4 regions of the Janthinobacterium sp. SUN137 genome follow, and region 4 is predicted to be linked to each of the others. Evidence: predicted binding sites of a transcription regulator. Region 4 holds the regulator's gene; each other region holds the start of a gene.

The links. Region 4 encodes sigma-54, which starts transcription at its own class of promoters, with help from an activator protein. Its sites were predicted from a motif close to TGGCANGNAANCTGCTTT; they were not measured.
Region 1: O3298_RS26125 (beta-propeller fold lactonase family protein) is a predicted target of sigma-54. The motif match lies at 2,119-2,136, and genes of this name have one in related genera.
Region 2: O3298_RS13055 (circularly permuted type 2 ATP-grasp protein) is a predicted target of sigma-54. The motif match lies at 2,381-2,398, and genes of this name have one in related genera.
Region 3: adh (aldehyde dehydrogenase) is a predicted target of sigma-54. The motif match lies at 2,402-2,419, and genes of this name have one in related genera.

The regions. Positions count from the first base shown of each region.
Region 1 is NZ_JAPWHZ010000005.1:482,166-486,350, reverse strand. It holds gene proX (glycine betaine/L-proline ABC transporter substrate-binding protein ProX) at 1-1,016, shown strand, start outside; gene O3298_RS26135 (acyl-CoA-binding protein) at 1,155-1,409, opposite strand; gene O3298_RS26130 (FKBP-type peptidyl-prolyl cis-trans isomerase) at 1,609-1,965, opposite strand; gene O3298_RS26125 (beta-propeller fold lactonase family protein) at 2,163-3,134, shown strand; gene O3298_RS26120 (polysaccharide deacetylase family protein) at 3,205-4,011, shown strand; gene O3298_RS26115 (sterol desaturase family protein) at 4,008-4,185, shown strand, end outside.
Region 2 is NZ_JAPWHZ010000002.1:1,079,884-1,084,068, reverse strand. It holds gene O3298_RS13060 (alpha-E domain-containing protein) at 1-897, opposite strand, end outside; gene O3298_RS13055 (circularly permuted type 2 ATP-grasp protein) at 891-2,345, opposite strand; gene O3298_RS13050 (HAMP domain-containing sensor histidine kinase) at 2,474-3,631, opposite strand; gene O3298_RS13045 (hypothetical protein) at 3,700-4,185, opposite strand, start outside.
Region 3 is NZ_JAPWHZ010000008.1:8,781-12,965, forward strand. It holds gene O3298_RS28870 (TonB-dependent receptor) at 1-999, opposite strand, end outside; gene O3298_RS28875 (beta-propeller fold lactonase family protein) at 1,204-2,160, shown strand; gene adh (aldehyde dehydrogenase) at 2,505-4,025, shown strand; gene O3298_RS28885 (DUF779 domain-containing protein) at 4,081-4,185, shown strand, end outside.
Region 4 is NZ_JAPWHZ010000004.1:591,460-595,644, forward strand. It holds gene lptA (lipopolysaccharide transport periplasmic protein LptA) at 1-532, shown strand, start outside; gene lptB (LPS export ABC transporter ATP-binding protein) at 532-1,287, shown strand; gene O3298_RS23135 (RNA polymerase factor sigma-54) at 1,292-2,770, shown strand; gene hpf (ribosome hibernation-promoting factor, HPF/YfiA family) at 2,840-3,202, shown strand; gene O3298_RS23145 (enoyl-CoA hydratase/isomerase family protein) at 3,331-4,185, shown strand, end outside.

The sequences.
Region 1 (4,185 bases), on a different contig from region 4:
GCAAGTTCCAGCTGTTTTCCGCCCTGGCGATCGCCGCCATGGCCCTGACCACCAGCCTGGCCATGGCGCAGACGCCGGCCGCCGCTGCCGATGCGTTGCCCGGCAAGGGAGTCAAGGTGCAGCCGCTGCAAAGCTCGATCGCGGAAGAAACCTTCCAGACCATGCTGGTCGACAAGGCCCTGGAAAAGCTGGGCTACGAAGTGCAGCCGATCAAGGAAGTGGAATACCCGACGGCGCATATCGCCATTGCCAACGGTGACGCCACCTTCATGGCCGTGCACTGGGACCCGATGCACAAGGATTTCTATAACAATGCGGGCGGCGACGCCAAGCTGTCGCGCACGGGCCAGTATGCGGGCCCTGCCGCGCAAGGTTATCTGATCGACAAGGCGACGGCGGAAAAGTACAACATCACGAATATCGACCAGTTGCGCGATCCCAACCTGGCCAAGCTGTTCGACCATGATGGCGATGGCAAGGCCGACTTGACCGGTTGCAACCCAGGCTGGGGCTGCGAAGCGCTGATCGAGAACCACATGGATGCGTATAAATTGCGCAAGACGGTGACGCACGTGCAGGGCAGCTATGCGGCCCTGATCGCCGACACCCTGGGCCGCTACAAGCGCGGCGAACCGATTTTGTACTACACGTGGACGCCGTACTGGGTCAGCGGCGTGCTGGTGCCGGGCAAGGACGTGGTCTGGCTGAAAGTGCCGTTCTCGGCCAATCCGGACAAGGTGAATACCCGTCTCGACGATGGCAGCGACTACGGCTTTGCCGTCAACACGGCGCGCATCGTGTCCAACAAGGCCTGGGCGGAGAAGAATCCGGCCGCGGCCAAGCTGTTCGAAGTGATGCAATTGCCCGTGGCGGACATCAATGCGCAGAACGAGCGCATGCGCCGCGGCGAAAACACGCAAGCCGATATCGCGCGTCATACGGCCGGCTGGATCAAGTACCACCAGCAGACGTTTGACGGCTGGATCGCGCAAGCGCTGGCGGCGGCGAAAAAGTAAGTTTGCGGCTGAGACAGGCGTAAAAAAAGTGGCTACCAAATCGGTAGCCACTTTTGCATTTTCAGCCTGTTTTTGTGGTTTTTTGTGAGTTTTCAGCCGTTTTCGGCCTGTTTCTCTGCAAAACAGACGTTTTCAGGTTTAATCCTTCAAGTCTTCGATCAGATCGATGTATTGCTGTTGCGCCTCTTCCTTCGAGGTGCCGGCCAGGGCCGCCCAGGCGTCGAACTTGGCGCGGTTGACGAAGTCGGTCATGCCAGGACGCTCGCCCGTGGCGTCGCCGCTCGACGCTTGCTTGAACAAGGCGTAGATTTTCAACAAGGTCATATTGTCCGGACGCTCGGACAGGGTCTTGGAATCGAGCTGCGCTTGTTCGAATTGCTCTTGTAAACTCATGATGGCTCCTGTGTGCTGATGGAATCGCTGGAAAAGTGCGGCAGGCCCGGCGGAGTGGCCACCGTGCGTGCTGCAGTGCCTGACATCATAGTGAAAAAAGCGCGCCGTGCATTAGAGGACACACTCAAAACAAAAACGCCGCCGCTGCGTGAACAGGGGCGGCGTCGGTACAGTCGCTTGAGCGCTGCGGAGTCGGTGCTTATACGCCCAGCAGTTCGACGTCGAAAATCAGGGTGGCGTTCGGTGGAATCACGCCGCCGGCGCCGCGTGCGCCATAGCCCAGTGCTGCCGGGATGATCAGCTGGCGCTTGCCGCCCACTTTCATGCCTTGTACGCCTTCGTCCCAGCCTTGAATGACGCGGCCGGCGCCCAGCGGGAATTCGAATGGATCGTTGCGGTCCTTGCTCGAGTCAAATTTCGCGCCGGCGCTGCCGTCGTCGTTTTGCAGCCAGCCCGTGTAATGCACGACAACATTGTTGCCGGCTTGCGCTTCAGCGCCTTCGCCAACGGTGGTGTCGATGTATTGCAGGCCGGAAGCGGTAGTGGTGGTGGTCATGATTATCCTTGTGTAGGCGATGAAAGCTTCAGATTGTAGAGCAATGAGTTGCAAAGCGCCATTCCAGGCCTGGGACGGGGAAAAAACGGAAATTACGGCGATGTGTGGCTGCCGGCAGCATTTAAGGGGGGATTTCACACAATAAATACAGTGTTCCACGTAAAATGCATGTTTTGTATTTAACAGTGATTTTTGCCATGTTCCGCAGTCTACGCCGCCTTGTTTTTTCCTCGCTGTGCCTGGTTTCCGCAATATCGACGGCGCAAGCCGAAGTGGTGGTGGTGCTCAATTCCCGTGATGCTACGGTGCAACTGCTGGACCAGAAAACCTATGCTCCCCTGTCCACCTTTGCCGTCGGCAAGGAACCGCACCATCTGATGGAAACGCCGGACGGCAAGTCGCTGATCGTCGCCAGTTCCGTCGGCAACGAGCTGATCTTCCTCGACCCCGTGTCGGGCCAGATCCAGCGCCGCATCAGCAACATCCTCGACCCGTACCAGATCGGCTTTTCGCCGGACCAGAAATGGTTCATTTCGAACTCCTTGCGCCTGGACCGCATCGACCTGTACCGCTACGACGGCAAGAACCTGACCCTGGCCAAGCGCATCCCGCTGCCAAAATTGCCCAGCCATATGGCGTTCACGGCCGACAGCACCATGGCTTTCATTACGCAACAGGGCAGCAACCAGGTCAGCGCCATCGACCTGGCCACGCAAACCGTGAAATGGACCATGCCCGTCGGCCCCGCGCCGGCCGGCATCACGATGACGCCCGATGGCAAGCATTTGCTGGTGGGCATCATGGGCAGCGATTACGTGGAAGTGATCGACTGGCGCACGCAAAAGACCGTCAAGCGCATCAAGGCGGGCGCCGGCACGCACAATTTCCGCGCGCTGGGCGACAACCGCATGACGTTCGTCTCGAACCGCGTGTCGAACACCATCAACATCATCGACCAGCAAACCCTGGAAAACGTGGGCACCATCAATGTGCCAGGCGGCCCCGATTGCATGGAAATCACGCCGGACGGCAAGACCATGTGGGTAACGTTGCGCTGGATCAAGAAAGTGGCCGTGATCGACTTGACCACGCGCAAGGTGATCAAGACCATCCCGGTGGGCCGCTCGCCCCATGGCGTGTATTTCGCCACCCACTCGCCGCGCATGTGATGAGCCGGTGATGATGAAACGCTTCATTTTCGCGGGCCACGGGCCCGCCATGCTGCTGTGCGCCAGCGCCATGCTGTCGCCCGCGCATGCCGCCGTACCTGCTGCCGTACCTGCCGCCGTATCTGCTGCCCCAGCCGCATCTCCAACTGCATCTTCAGCGCCAGCCGCCTGCAAGGGCACCATCTACATGACCTTCGACACGGGTAGCCAGTCGCAAGCGCAGCTGATCGCCGACGTGCTGAACAAGCGTCATGTGAAGGCAACCTTCTTCCTGGCCAATGAAAAGACGACGCGCGGCGACTATTCGCTCGATGCCTCGTGGGCGCCGTACTGGAAAGCCCGCGTGGCTGAAGGCCATGCGTTCGGCACGCATACGTTTGACCACGTGTACTGGAAGAAGGATCTGGCCAACGGCTTGATCCAGGTCAAGCCCCAGTTCGGCAAGGATGGCGGTAAGCTGGCGTCGTTCACGGATCAGCAATTCTGCGAAGAATTGCGCCGCGTCGATACGCGCTTCCAGGAGCTGACCGGGCGCAAGCTCGACCCGTTCTGGCGCGCACCGGGCGGCTACACGTCGCCGCGCACCCTGGCGGCCGGCAGCGCCTGCGGCTATCAGCACGCGGGCTGGGCGCCGGCCGGCTATTCGGGCGATGAGCTGCCCAGCGATAAGTATCCGAACGCCACGCTGCTGAAAAAAGCCCTGACGAACTTGCGCAGCGGCGATATTTTCATTGCACACATGGGCATCTGGTCGCGCAAGGAGCCGTGGGCGCCAGCCAACCTGGACGCTTTGATTTCCGGCCTGCAAGACAAGGGTTTTTGCTTTGCCACCCTGCGCGAGCATCCTGCCTACGCGCGGAAGAAGGGCCAGCCATGATCGCCGCCGACATCCTCGGCCACGTCACACCCGTCATCGATGCCGTGGTCGACGCCTTTGGCGCGGCGCAAGGCTGGCTGTTCCAGACCATCGTGAACCCGCTCGTGTATCACCTGGGCTTTGGCGAATTCACGGAAGAAGCGTTCGAGGGCACGGAGTGGCTGCTGATCGGCC
Region 2 (4,185 bases), on a different contig from region 4:
GTCATAGATGTTTTCCAGAAATTCCGTCAATGTATGGTGCAGGCCCGCCTTCATGATGTCGTCGATATGGCCGAATTTCAGTTCCGCATGCAGTTTGCCGGCGAAACGCTCCGTATCGGCCGACACGTCGTTGCGGATATGTTTCAGGTTTTCCACCACGTCATCCATGCAGGCCAAGAGCGACCTGGGCATGTCGCCGCGCAGCATCAGCAATTCCGCCACCCGTGCCGGGGTGATCACGTCGCGGTAGACCTTGCGGTAGATTTCGAAGCCGGAAACGGAGCGCAGCAGGGCCGCCCAGTAGTAGAAATCGCGCTGGGTGATGTCTTTCGACGTGTCGCGCGCGCCGTGGAACTTCACGTCGAGGATGCGCGCCGTGTTGTCGGCCCGCTCCAGGAAGGTGCCCAGGCGGATGAAGTGGATGGCTTCATCCTTGAGCATGGTGCCCAGGGTCACGCCGCGCGACAAATGCGAGCGGTATTTCACCCATTCGAAGAACTGGCTGGGGTCCGTTTCCAGCAGATTGCTCTTCAGGCGCTTTTGCATGTCGAGCCAGGTGGCGTTCTGGATTTCCCACACTTCCGTCGTCAGGGTGCCCCGTACGGCGCGGGCGTTTTCGCGCGCGCCCGTCAGGCAGGCGAGGATGGAAGACGGGTTGTTCGGGTCGCGCACCATGAAGTCGAGCACGTCGCGCGTGTGGAAGCGGCCATATTTATGGTCATACGCGCTTTGCAGCTCGGAAATACCCAGGGTGGCGCGCCAGCCCTGTTCCGCGTCCTGCTCCGATTGCGGCAGCATCGACGTCTGCATGTTGACGTCCAGCATGCGCGCCGTGTTTTCCGCCCGCTCCGTGTAGCGGGCCATCCAGAATAAATGATCGGCGGTGCGGCTCAGCATGTTTTTTCTCCTGCAAAAGCGGATGTGGCTTCCAATACCCAGGTATCCTTGGTGCCGCCCCCTTGCGAGGAATTGACCACCAGCGAGCCTTCGCCGAGGGCCACGCGGGTCAGGCCGCCCGGCACCATGGAAATTGTCTTGCCGGACAGCACGAACGGCCGCAAATCGATGTGGCGCGGCGCAATGCCGGCCTCGACATACGTGGGGCAGGCGGACAGGGCAAGTGTCGGCTGGGCAATGTAGCCGCCCGGATTGGCCAGCAGTCGCTGGCGGAAATCCTCGATCTGCGCCAGGCTGGACGCCGGCCCCACCAGCATGCCGTAGCCGCCCGCGCCATGCACTTCCTTCACCACGAGTTTGGGCAAATTCGCCAGCACGTAGGACAAATCGGCCGGTTTGCGGCATTGGTACGTGGGCACGTTGTTGAGGATCGGCTCCTGCGACAAGTAAAACTTGATCATGTCGGGCACAAAAGGATAGATCGACTTGTCGTCGGCCACGCCCGTGCCGATGGCGTTCGCCAGCGTGACTCTTCCTGCGCGATACACGGACAGCAAGCCCGGCACGCCCAGCGACGAATCGGAACGGAAGGCCAGCGGGTCGAGGAAGTCGTCGTCCACGCGGCGGTAGATGACGTCCACGCGCTTCGGACCGCGCGTGGTGCGCATGTAGACGGAGTTGTCGTTGACAAACAAATCCTTGCCTTCCACCAGTTCCACGCCCATCTGCTGGGCCAAAAACGCGTGCTCGAAGTAGGCGGAGTTGTACATGCCGGGCGTCATGACGACGACGGTCGGGTCGTCCACGCCCATGGGCGCCACGGAACGCAGGTTGTCGAGCAGCATGTCCGGATAGTGGTCGACGGGGGCGATGCGGTTGCGCGCGAACAGTTCCGGGAACAGCCGCATCATCATCTTGCGGTCTTCCAGCATGTAGGACACGCCGGAGGGCACGCGCAAATTGTCTTCCAGTACATAGAATTCGCCCTGGCCGGCGCGCACGATGTCGACGCCCGCGATGTGGGCGTAGATGTCGGAAGCGACGGAAATACCCTGCATTTCCGGTCGGTACTGGGCATTCTTGTAGATTTGCTCGGCGGGAATGATGCCCGCCTTGATGATGTTTTGCTCATGATAAATATCATGGATGAACATGTTCAAGGCTTGCACGCGCTGCACCAGGCCCGTCTGCATCTGCGCCCATTCGGCGGCGGGGATGATGCGGGGGATGGTGTCGAAGGGAATCAGGCGTTCCGTGCCGGCATCGTCGCCGTAGACGGCGAACGTGATGCCGACCCGGCGGAACGTGAGGTCGGCTTCGGCCCGCTTGCGGGCGATGGTCTCGGGCGATTGCTGTTCCAGCCAATTGCTGAATTCACGATAGTGTTCACGTACCTTGCTGTCCGTACCCACTTCATTTGCAGTCATTTCATTGAAAAAATTTGCCATGTTGTGATTTCCCTTGAGCCGTGTCTGGGTATAGCTCAGCAGGAAGCGTGCCAACGGGGCGGGCGTGAACAGGTGTAAAGATGACCACTTTTGTGGCGTCGCGCCATTCCTTGCACCAATTCGGTGCGCTAGGCGCCACTCTTGGGGACGTCGGCGGACGGGACGAAGGGGCGGCAATCGACGGGCACGTCGAAGATGAAGCTGGTGCCCGTTTCGGACGCGCTGTCGACGGCGATGCTGCCGCCGTGGCTTTCCGCCACGCTTTGCACGAAGGGCAGGCCGATGCCCCAGCCTGGCGCGGGGTTGTCGTTTTCGCGGCGCAAGTAGTCGAAGATGCGGGCAGCCTGTTCCGGCGCGATGGCCTGGCCGCCATTGTGGACGGTGACGATCAGGCGTTCGTGGACCGCTTCCACGTGCACGCTGATGGGCGTGTCGTCGCCATACTTGAGTGCATTGCCGAGCAGGTTTTCCAGCGCGCGCCGCAGCGAGTTCTCGCACCACCAGCCGGTGACGGCTTGCCCGCTGACCCGGCATTTGTCCGGCCGCTGCAAGTTGACCTGGCCGGCCACGGCGTGTACCAGCGGCAGCACGTCGAATTGGCTCAGCACCAGCGGCAGCTGCTGGCCCTGGTGGTAGCTGAGGCCATCGAGCAATTCCTCGATCATGCTGTCGAGCCGCTTGCTGTGCTCGACAATCTTGTGCGCCAGCAATACTACCCGTTCCGGGTCGGCTGGCCTGAACAGCAGCTGGGCGCTGGTGCTGATGACGGCCAGGGGATTGCGCATGTCGTGCGACAGGCCGGCCGCGACGCGGCGCCGGAAGCTTTCGTGCATGCTGGTAAATTCGCGTATCGATTCGCGGATGCCCACGTCGATCGACTTGTTGATCACTTGCCAATCCTTGCTGCGCAGGGTGATGCCGGACTCATGCGCAGTGGCGGCGAAGCAGTCGCGGAAGATCTGGTATTCCTGGATCACCTGTTCCGGGCCGTAATTGGTCATGCGCGCCCGTTCGTTGCCATGCACGGCGGGCACGTTGCTGTTGCTGGCGGCGTTGTCGCGCGGGTGGCCGGGGGTGAGGGCTTCGGCCAGATTGTCGAAAAAGGCCGGCAAGGTATTGATGAGTATGGGCGTGAGCAGCTGGTCCGCGCCGCGCACGCTGGCGCGCACACGCTGTTCCCAGGCCTCGAGGACGGCGTCGCGCATGGCGAAGATGCGCTGCGCGCGCTGCAATGGCTGGTGCGCGCCGGCCTGGCGACCCGCATGCTGATCCGTGCTGATGCTCACCTGGCCTCCCTGACCGCAGTGACTATGCTTGCAATAGTATGCACCTAATCAGCCGGCGGGGAAACGCTTTATTGTCCAGTCTCGGCCTGGCGCAAGGCCGCATACAGGCGGGAAAGCGAGGCTGACCACTCGGTCAGCGAAAAGTTCTGTGGGTCATCATGACCATTCGCAAACCCTGTATCGAGCACGGCGTGGAAGGCGGGAATCAGCCACGTTCCCTTGCGCACGCTGGCGGCGATATACAGCAGGGCCAGGCGGTCGTATTGGGCCGGCGTAAAGCCGGGATCGGGCGCCAGGCCATCGTTGCCCTTGCCGCCGCCGGGCACGGAGTTGCGCGGTTGCACCAGTTCCACGTGCAGGAACAGGCCCGTCAGCGAAGGCTTGTCCTTTTCCAGCTTGCTGGCATAGCTGGCCATGCCGAAATCGCGCACCTGCAAGGAACCGCCCAGGCGGTTCACGTAGACATGGCCTTTCGGACCGCCGCCCAGCGCCGGATTGCGCAAGCTGAAGTCGTTGAAATCCCAGCTGGCGTCGTTGATGTGGCCGGGAATGGC
Region 3 (4,185 bases), on a different contig from region 4:
CTTGGTAAACGCCTGGTACTGGATCACGTCGCGGTTGCCGCCATACACCATCACGTGCAGACGGTCATCGCCGAACGACTGTTCATAAGTGGCGCCGATCTGCTGGTGGTCGATGCTCTTGCGCGTGTTGTAGCGCTCGGCCAGGGTGCGTTTCGGGTTTTGCGTGTCCGTCGTGTCGATTTCGCCGGCGCGCGGGTTGGCGGCAAACGTGGGCCAGGTGACGCCCAGCGGATCTTGCGTGTTGCCCTGGTGCAGGCTGTTGGCGACGATGGTCAGCTTGCTGTCCGCGGTGGGCTTTACGGTGATCTTGCCGAACGCCTGTTCGCGCGTGGCGGCGCTGTGGTCGCGGAAGCCGTCCGTGCGGAAGCGCGAGCCGTCGAGCACGTAGCCGATGCCGCCTGCCTGGCCCTGCGCCGTCAAGTCCACCTTGCTGGTGCCGTAGCTGCCGCCCGTCACATTCAGCTCGACGGAAGGGGGATTTTGTCCATCCTTGGAAAACAGCTGGATCACGCCGCCCGAATGGTTGCCGTAGATGGCAGAAAACGGTCCGCGCAGCACTTCGATGCGCTCGGCCGTATCGAGATTGAAGGTGGCGGCCTGGCCCTGGCCGTCGGGCATGCTGGCGGGAATGCCATCGCTGATCAGCTTGACGCCGCGCACGCCGAAGGCCGAGCGGGCGCCGAAGCCGCGCGACGAGATTTGCAAGTCTTGTGCGTAGTTCTGGCGGTTTTGCACGACCATGCCCGGCACGGCGGCCAGCGCTTCCGACGCGTTGACGCGGATTTGGCCATCCTGGATGCGCGCGCTGTCGACCACGTCGATCGAGGCCGGCACTTCCTGGCTGGGGTGGGCGATGCGGCTGCCGCTGACGACCACCGTATCCATGAATTGCCCATTGGCCGGGTCAGCTGCCTCGGCGGCAAAGACGTGAGGGGCGAGGGTGGCGCTGCCGGCGACAAACAGGCTGGCGATGGTGTTCAGGCGGAAACGATGCTGCATGCGGATTCTCCAATGTGAATAAAAGCCTGCTTGATCGCGTGCGCGGTACAGGTCTGCGTAGGTGTATCAAGCAATATGCCTGCCATGTCTCCATTGGTGGGCTGAAATTATACGCGTGTCAGTGGCACGGCGTTTGCATACGGTAATTGTCAGAGGCGCCGCTACCGCGCGCTTTTCCCTCGTTTTGCCATTGAAAAGGTGATTATGCCCAACTTCTTCTCGCGCTTGCGCCAGGTGTGCTGGCTGCTGCCGGCGCTCGCCAGCACCGCTGTCCAGGCCGCTCCCTTTGCCTATGTTCCCAACGAAAAGTCGGGCACCTTGAGCGTGATCGACACGGCGACCGACCAGGTGGTGCGCCAGATCGCCGCAGGCAAGCGTCCGCGCGGCATCGCCGCCGACCCCACAGGGCGGCAATTGTTTGTCACGGATGCCGCCAGCAGCGCTTTGCTGCTGATCGACAACGCTGGCGGCGCGCCCGTGCGCACGGTGGCGCTGGGCAAGTCGCCCGAAGGCGTCAGCGCCTCGCAAGACGGTAGTCACGTGGCCGTGGCCGTCGAGGAAAACAACAGTGTGGCCTTGCTCGATGGCCAGACAGGTACCTTGCTCGCCGATATCAAGGTGCAGGGACGCAATCCGGAACACGCCGTCTTCAGCCCGGATGGGCGCTGGCTGCTGGTCAGCGCGGAAGAGGCGGAGCAAGTCGATGTCATTGATGTGGCGCAACGCCGCCAGGTGGCGTCCATCGCCGTGGGGCTGCGTCCGCGCGGCATCGGTTTCAGCCCGGACTCGGGCCGCGCCTACGTGGCGTGCGAACTGGTCAATGCCGTCTACGTGATCGACATGGCCGCGCGCAAGGCGATTGCCACCATTCCAGCGGGCAAGAATGCGAATGGCATCGCCGTCCATCCCGGCGGCAAGCAAGTGTATGTCTCGAACGGCATCGACGGTACGGTGATGGTGATCGACACGGCCAGCAATCAGGTGACGGCTACGATTGGCGTCGGCAAGCGCCCGTGGAACATGGCCATCACGCCGGACGGCGCCAAGCTGTACGTGGCCAATGGCCGCTCGAACAGCGTGTCCGTCATCGACACGGCCAGCGCGCGCAAGGTGGCCGATATTGCCGTGGGTGAATTGCCATGGGGCGTGGTGATTCGTTGATTCCTTCATGGCACAGGCGCAGGTGTTCCAGTCTGGTACACCTGTTCCATTGTGCAGCGGCGGCGTGGCGGCAAAGCAGGGCTGGCCCGGATTGGAACAGGATGCTGCCACCTTGTTCAAAACGCAAACAGAGCCACGCCCCCACCCAAGTCCGGGGCATGCGCTGAAAAGCGGGCCGGGATTGACGCCACGCCCTTGTAACGGGGGCAAAACCGGCTAAGTTTGTAGTGGGACGGCGAGCTGGCACGGCATTTGCGGAAGACTCCGTGTACTCACCCCATCTGTACCAGGACGTTTGATTTTAATTAAGTAATTCCATTCTAATTAACCCGATAGAGGACGACATGAATCTCGCAGACATCAGCAAACTGGGCGTAGCCAATCCCTTCAAACAACGCTATGACAATTACATCGGCGGCAAATTCGTTGCACCAGTAAAAGGTGAATACTTTCCTAACATCACCCCGATCACGGGCTTGCCATTTTGCGAAATCGCCCGTTCCACGACGGAAGACGTCGAGCTGGCGCTGGACGCCGCGCACGCCGCCAAGGAGGCATGGGGCAAGACGTCGCCTGCCGAGCGCGCCAATATCCTGAACCGCATCGCCGACCGCATCGAACAGAACCTGAGCCTGATCGCCACGGCGGAAACCATCGACAACGGCAAGCCGATCCGCGAAACGATGAATGCCGACATTCCGCTGGCCATCGACCATTTCCGTTACTTCGCCGGTTGCATCCGCGCCCAGGAAGGTTCCGTCGCGCAAATCGATGCGGAAACCTATGCCTACCACTACCACGAGCCGCTGGGCGTCGTGGGCCAGATCATCCCGTGGAATTTCCCTATCCTGATGGCCGTGTGGAAACTGGCGCCAGCCTTGGCGGCCGGCAATTGTGTCGTCTTGAAACCGGCCGAGCAGACCCCGGCTTCCATCATGGTGTTGATCGAGCTGATCGGCGACTTGCTGCCGCCGGGCGTGCTGAACATCATCAATGGTTTCGGCCTGGAAGCGGGCAAGCCGCTGGCGTCGAGCAAGCGCATCGCCAAGATCGCCTTTACGGGTGAAACGGGCACGGGCCGTTTGATCATGGGCTATGCGGCGCAAAACCTGATTCCCGTCACCCTGGAACTGGGCGGCAAGTCGCCGAACATCTTCTTTGAAGACGTGATGGATGCCGATGATGATTATTTCGACAAGTGCCTGGAAGGTTTTGCGATGTTTGCGCTGAATCAAGGCGAAGTGTGCACCTGCCCATCGCGCGTGCTGATCCAGGAATCGATCTACGAAAAATTCATCGAACGTGCCCTCAAACGCGTGGCCGCCATCAAGCAGGGCAATCCGCTCGACTCCGCCACCATGATCGGCGCCCAGGCGTCGCAGGAGCAGCTGGAAAAAATCCTGTCCTACCTCGACATCGGCCGCCAGGAAGGCGCGGAAGTGCTGGCCGGCGGCGAGCGCAACACGCAGGCGGGCGACCTGGAAGGCGGCTATTACGTGCGTCCGACCGTGTTCAAGGGCAATAACAAGATGCGCATCTTCCAGGAAGAGATCTTCGGACCCGTCGTGTCCGTGACCACCTTCAAGGATGAGGCCGACGCGCTGGCGATTGCCAACGATACCTTGTACGGCCTGGGCGCCGGACTGTGGACGCGCGACGGTTCCCGTGCCTTCCGCATGGGACGTGCCATCCAGGCGGGCCGCGTGTGGACCAATTGCTACCACCTGTATCCGGCCCACGCCGCGTTCGGCGGCTACAAGCAATCGGGTATCGGCCGCGAAAACCACAAGATGATGCTCGACCATTATCAGCAAACGAAGAACTTGCTGGTGAGCTATAGCCCGAAAGCGCTGGGCTTCTTCTAAACCGGCAACAGGCGCCGCGCTTGCAGTCCAGGCGCGGCGCGCAGAAAGGGATGCCATGAGTGCAGCAATTGCCCGGGTGGTCGCGACCGATGCGGCGCTGGAAATGATGGACAAGTTGCGCCAGCGTCACGGCCCGCTGATGTTTTTCCAGTCGGGCGGC
Region 4 (4,185 bases):
GGCGCATGCCGAGAAGGCCGATTCCGAGAAGGAAGCCGTCATCACGGCACGCAGCGGCCACGTCGATGACATCAAGCAGGTGCGCACCCTGACGGGTGACGTCGTGCTGGTCAAGGGTACCCTGACCATGAAGGCGGGCCGGGCCCTGATCACGGAAGACCCGCAAGGCTACCAGTTCATCACCTTCTGGGCCGATCCCGGCAAGCTCGCGACCTTCCGCCAGAAGCGCGATGGCGCGGGCGACCTGTGGGTCGAAGGCGAAGCGGAGCGCGTGGAATACGACAACAAGACGGAAGTGGTGAAACTGTTTTCCAGAGCCAAGCTGACGCGCCTGGAAGGGGCGAAAGTCACCGATGTGGCCAACGGCGCCTTCATCTCGTATGACAGCCGCAAGGAAGAATTTGCGATGGAAAATTCCAACAGCGGCACCAGCACCGCCGATGGCGGCAGCGTGCGCATGGTGATCCAGCCGAAGACCAAGGCGCCGGCAGCGGAGAAAGCGCCGGCCACGCCCGCGCCAGGAAAGAAATAATGGAAAATACACGTTGCGGCAGCACCCTGATCGTTCGCGGGTTGCAAAAAACCTATGGCAAGCGGCAAGTCGTGCATGATGTCTCGCTGCAAGTCGAATGCGGCGAAGTGGTGGGCTTGCTGGGCCCGAACGGCGCCGGCAAGACCACCTCGTTCTACATGATCGTCGGCCTGGTGCCTTCCGATGGCGGCAGTATCGATATCAGCGGCGTGGATATCTCCAGCCTGCCGATCCACCGCCGTGCGCAGATGGGGCTGTCCTACCTGCCGCAGGAAGCGTCCGTCTTCCGCAAGCTGACGGTGGAAGACAATATCCGCGCCGTGCTGGAAATCCAGACCGTCGAAGGCCGTCCGCTGACGAAGGCCGAGATCGAGGAGCGGCTGGATAAATTGCTGGCCGACTTGCAGATTGAAAAGCTGCGCGAGAACCAGGCGCTGTCCCTGTCCGGTGGCGAACGCCGCCGCGTGGAAATCGCCCGCGCGCTGGCCACCGATCCCCGTTTCGTGCTGCTCGACGAGCCGTTCGCCGGCGTCGATCCGATCGCCGTGATCGAGATCCAGCGCATCGTGCGTTTCTTGAAGGAGCGCAATATCGGCGTGCTGATTACCGATCATAATGTGCGCGAGACGCTGGGTATTTGCGACCGTGCCTACATCATCAACCAGGGCTCGGTGCTGGCGTCGGGACGCCCCGACGACATCATCGCGAACGAGTCGGTACGCCGGGTCTATCTGGGCGAACACTTCCGCATGTAAGCCAATGAAACAATCATTGCAGCTGCGCACTTCGCAGCACCTGGCACTGACGCCGCAGTTGCAGCAATCGATACGCCTGTTGCAATTGTCTACCCTGGAATTGCACCAGGAACTCGAGCAATTGCTGACAGACAATCCCTTGCTCGAACGCCTCGATGATCCGCTCGACCGCTCGCTGCGCCTGCTGTCCGACGGGGCCTTGAGTTCCACGGCCGCGCCGACCGAAGCGCCGCCTCAGCCGCCAGGCCAGGAGGCGCCTGCGGCGCCGGCCGAAGCGGAAGCGTTTGACGGCGAGGGGGGCGACAGCCCGGCCGCCGCGGATGGCGGCGACAGCGACTGGAGCGAGGCAAGCCGGGGCAAGGCGCCCGACGACGAAGATTCGCGTCCGCAATTGGAGGCCCATCACTGCACCCTGCGCGAACACCTGATGGAGCAGATGCGTGTGACGGTGCTCGAATTGCGCGACCGCGCGCTGGTCGAGCTGATCATCGACGCGCTTGACGACAATGGCTACCTGGAAGAGTCGCTCGACGACATCCTGGCGCGCCTGCCGGAAGAGCTGGAAATCGACGCCGACGAGATGCGCACGGCCTTGTCGCTGCTGCAAAGTTTCGATCCGCCGGGCGTGGGCGCGCGCAACGCGTCCGAATGCCTGGCCCTGCAAATCAAGCGCTTGCCGCACATCGCCATGGTGACGCGGCGCATGGCCCTCGTGATCGTGGAAAAGCACCTGGCCTGGTTTGCCCAGCGCGATTTCAACAAGCTGAAAAAAGCCCTCGATTGCGACGATGAAGACTTGCGCGAAGCGCAGACGGTGATTCGCCAGTGCAATCCGCATCCGGGCGCCGTGTTCGCCTCGGACGTCTCCGATTACGTGGTGCCCGACGTCGTCGTCAAGCGCGCGCGCAATGGCTGGCAAGTCACCCTGAACAACGACGTCATGCCGCGCCTGCGCGTCAACGCCATGTACGCCAACTTGCTCAAGCAGGGCAAGGGGGAGGGCGCCATGGGTGCACAGTTGCAGGAAGCCAAGTGGCTGATCAAGAATATGCGCCAGCGCTTCGACACGATCCTGCGCGTGGCGCAGGCGATAGTAGAAAGACAAAAGAACTTTTTCTCGCATGGGGCCGTTGCCATGCGCCCCCTTGTGCTCCGTGAAATAGCTGATACACTGGGTTTACACGAGAGTACTATCTCGCGGGTAACAACTCAAAAGTACATGCTGACCCCGCACGGCATGTTCGAGTTGAAATATTTCTTTGGTAGCCACATCGCCACCGAAGCGGGGGGCGAAGCGTCATCGACGGCGATACGGGCATTGATCGTGCAACTGACAGGAGCAGAAGACCCTAAAAATCCTTTATCCGACAGTAAGATTGCGGACATGCTGGGGGAACAAGGCATGGTGATTGCGCGACGTACTGTTGCCAAATACCGGGAAGCATTAAAAATTCCGCCAGTGAGCCTGCGTAAGTGTTTGTAAGTTTTTTTCGGTTCCTCTGCGGGCCGGATAGGATGGACCGCACGAACCCGATCATCTTTAGGAGTGTGTATGAATCTCACCATCAGCGGACATCATCTCGAAGTGACACCAGCCATCCGTGAATACGTACAAACGAAGCTGGAGCGCGTGAAACGTCATTTCGATCAAGTCATCGATATCGCCGTGATTCTGACCGTGGATAACCTCAAAGAGAAAGAAAAACGTCAAAAGGCTGAAGTCAACCTGCGTTTGAGCGGCAAGACTGTCTATGTGGAAAGCTTGGCGCACGACCTGTACGCCGCGATCGATACCCTGATCGACAAGCTCGATAGGCAAGTGATGAAATACAAAACCAAAGTGCAAGGGCACGGTAAAGAGGCGATCAAGCATCTGCCAGACAACTCCGAGGAGGAAGCCGTCGTCGCCGTCTAAGGCCACCCGCTTCCAGCAGTTGTGATCAACTAAGGGCGCACATTGCGCCCTTTTTTGCGCCCAGCGGAACGCAATGTTCCCCGCGCAGGCATTAGAATATTCGCACTTTCACTTCTTTCTAGCCTGCCATGAGCGACTTCGTCCAGACTTCCATCGGCAACCGCACCGGGCACATCGTGCTCGACCGTCCGAAAGCCTTGAATTCCCTGTCGCTGGAGATGGTGCGCGCGCTGAGCGCGGCCCTGCTGGCCTGGCGCGACGATCCGCAGGTGGACGCCGTCGTGATCCGCTCCAGCAGCGACAAGGCCCTGTGCGCCGGTGGCGACATCCGTTTCTTTTACGATGCGGGTCTGGCCACGCCGCAAGGCGGCAGCGCCTTGCTGGAAGATTTCTTTACGGAAGAATATGCTTTAAATCATTTAATTCATTTCTACCCGAAACCGTATATCGCTGTGATGGATGGCGTGGTGATGGGCGGCGGCATGGGCGTGGCGCAAGCCGGGCCAGGCAACCGCTTGCGCATCGTGACGGGCCGCACGCGCATGGCCATGCCGGAAGTCAATATCGGTCTGTTTCCGGACGTGGGCGGCAGTTATTTCCTGTCCCGCCTGGCCGGCCAGCTGGGCCTGTACCTGGGCTTGACGGGCTTGACGATCAACGCGGCCGACGCCCTGTACACGGGCCTGGCCGATGTCTACCTGCCTGAAGCGCAGATGGGGGCGCTGCTGGACCTGTTTGAATCGACGCCGGGCGAGGCCTTGCCGGTGGCCATCAAGGCGCTGGCGGCGCCATTCCAGGCCGAGGCAGGCGTTTCTCCCCTGGCCACGGCGCGCGCGGCGCTGGACCGCCATTTCAGCGCGGGTTCGGTGGCGGCCATCATGGCTTCGCTGGCGCAGGATGACAGCGCGTTCGCCGCCAAGGCGCTGGCGGCCATGCGCCTGCGTTCGCCCCTGATGATGTCGGTGACCCTGGAATTGCTGCAG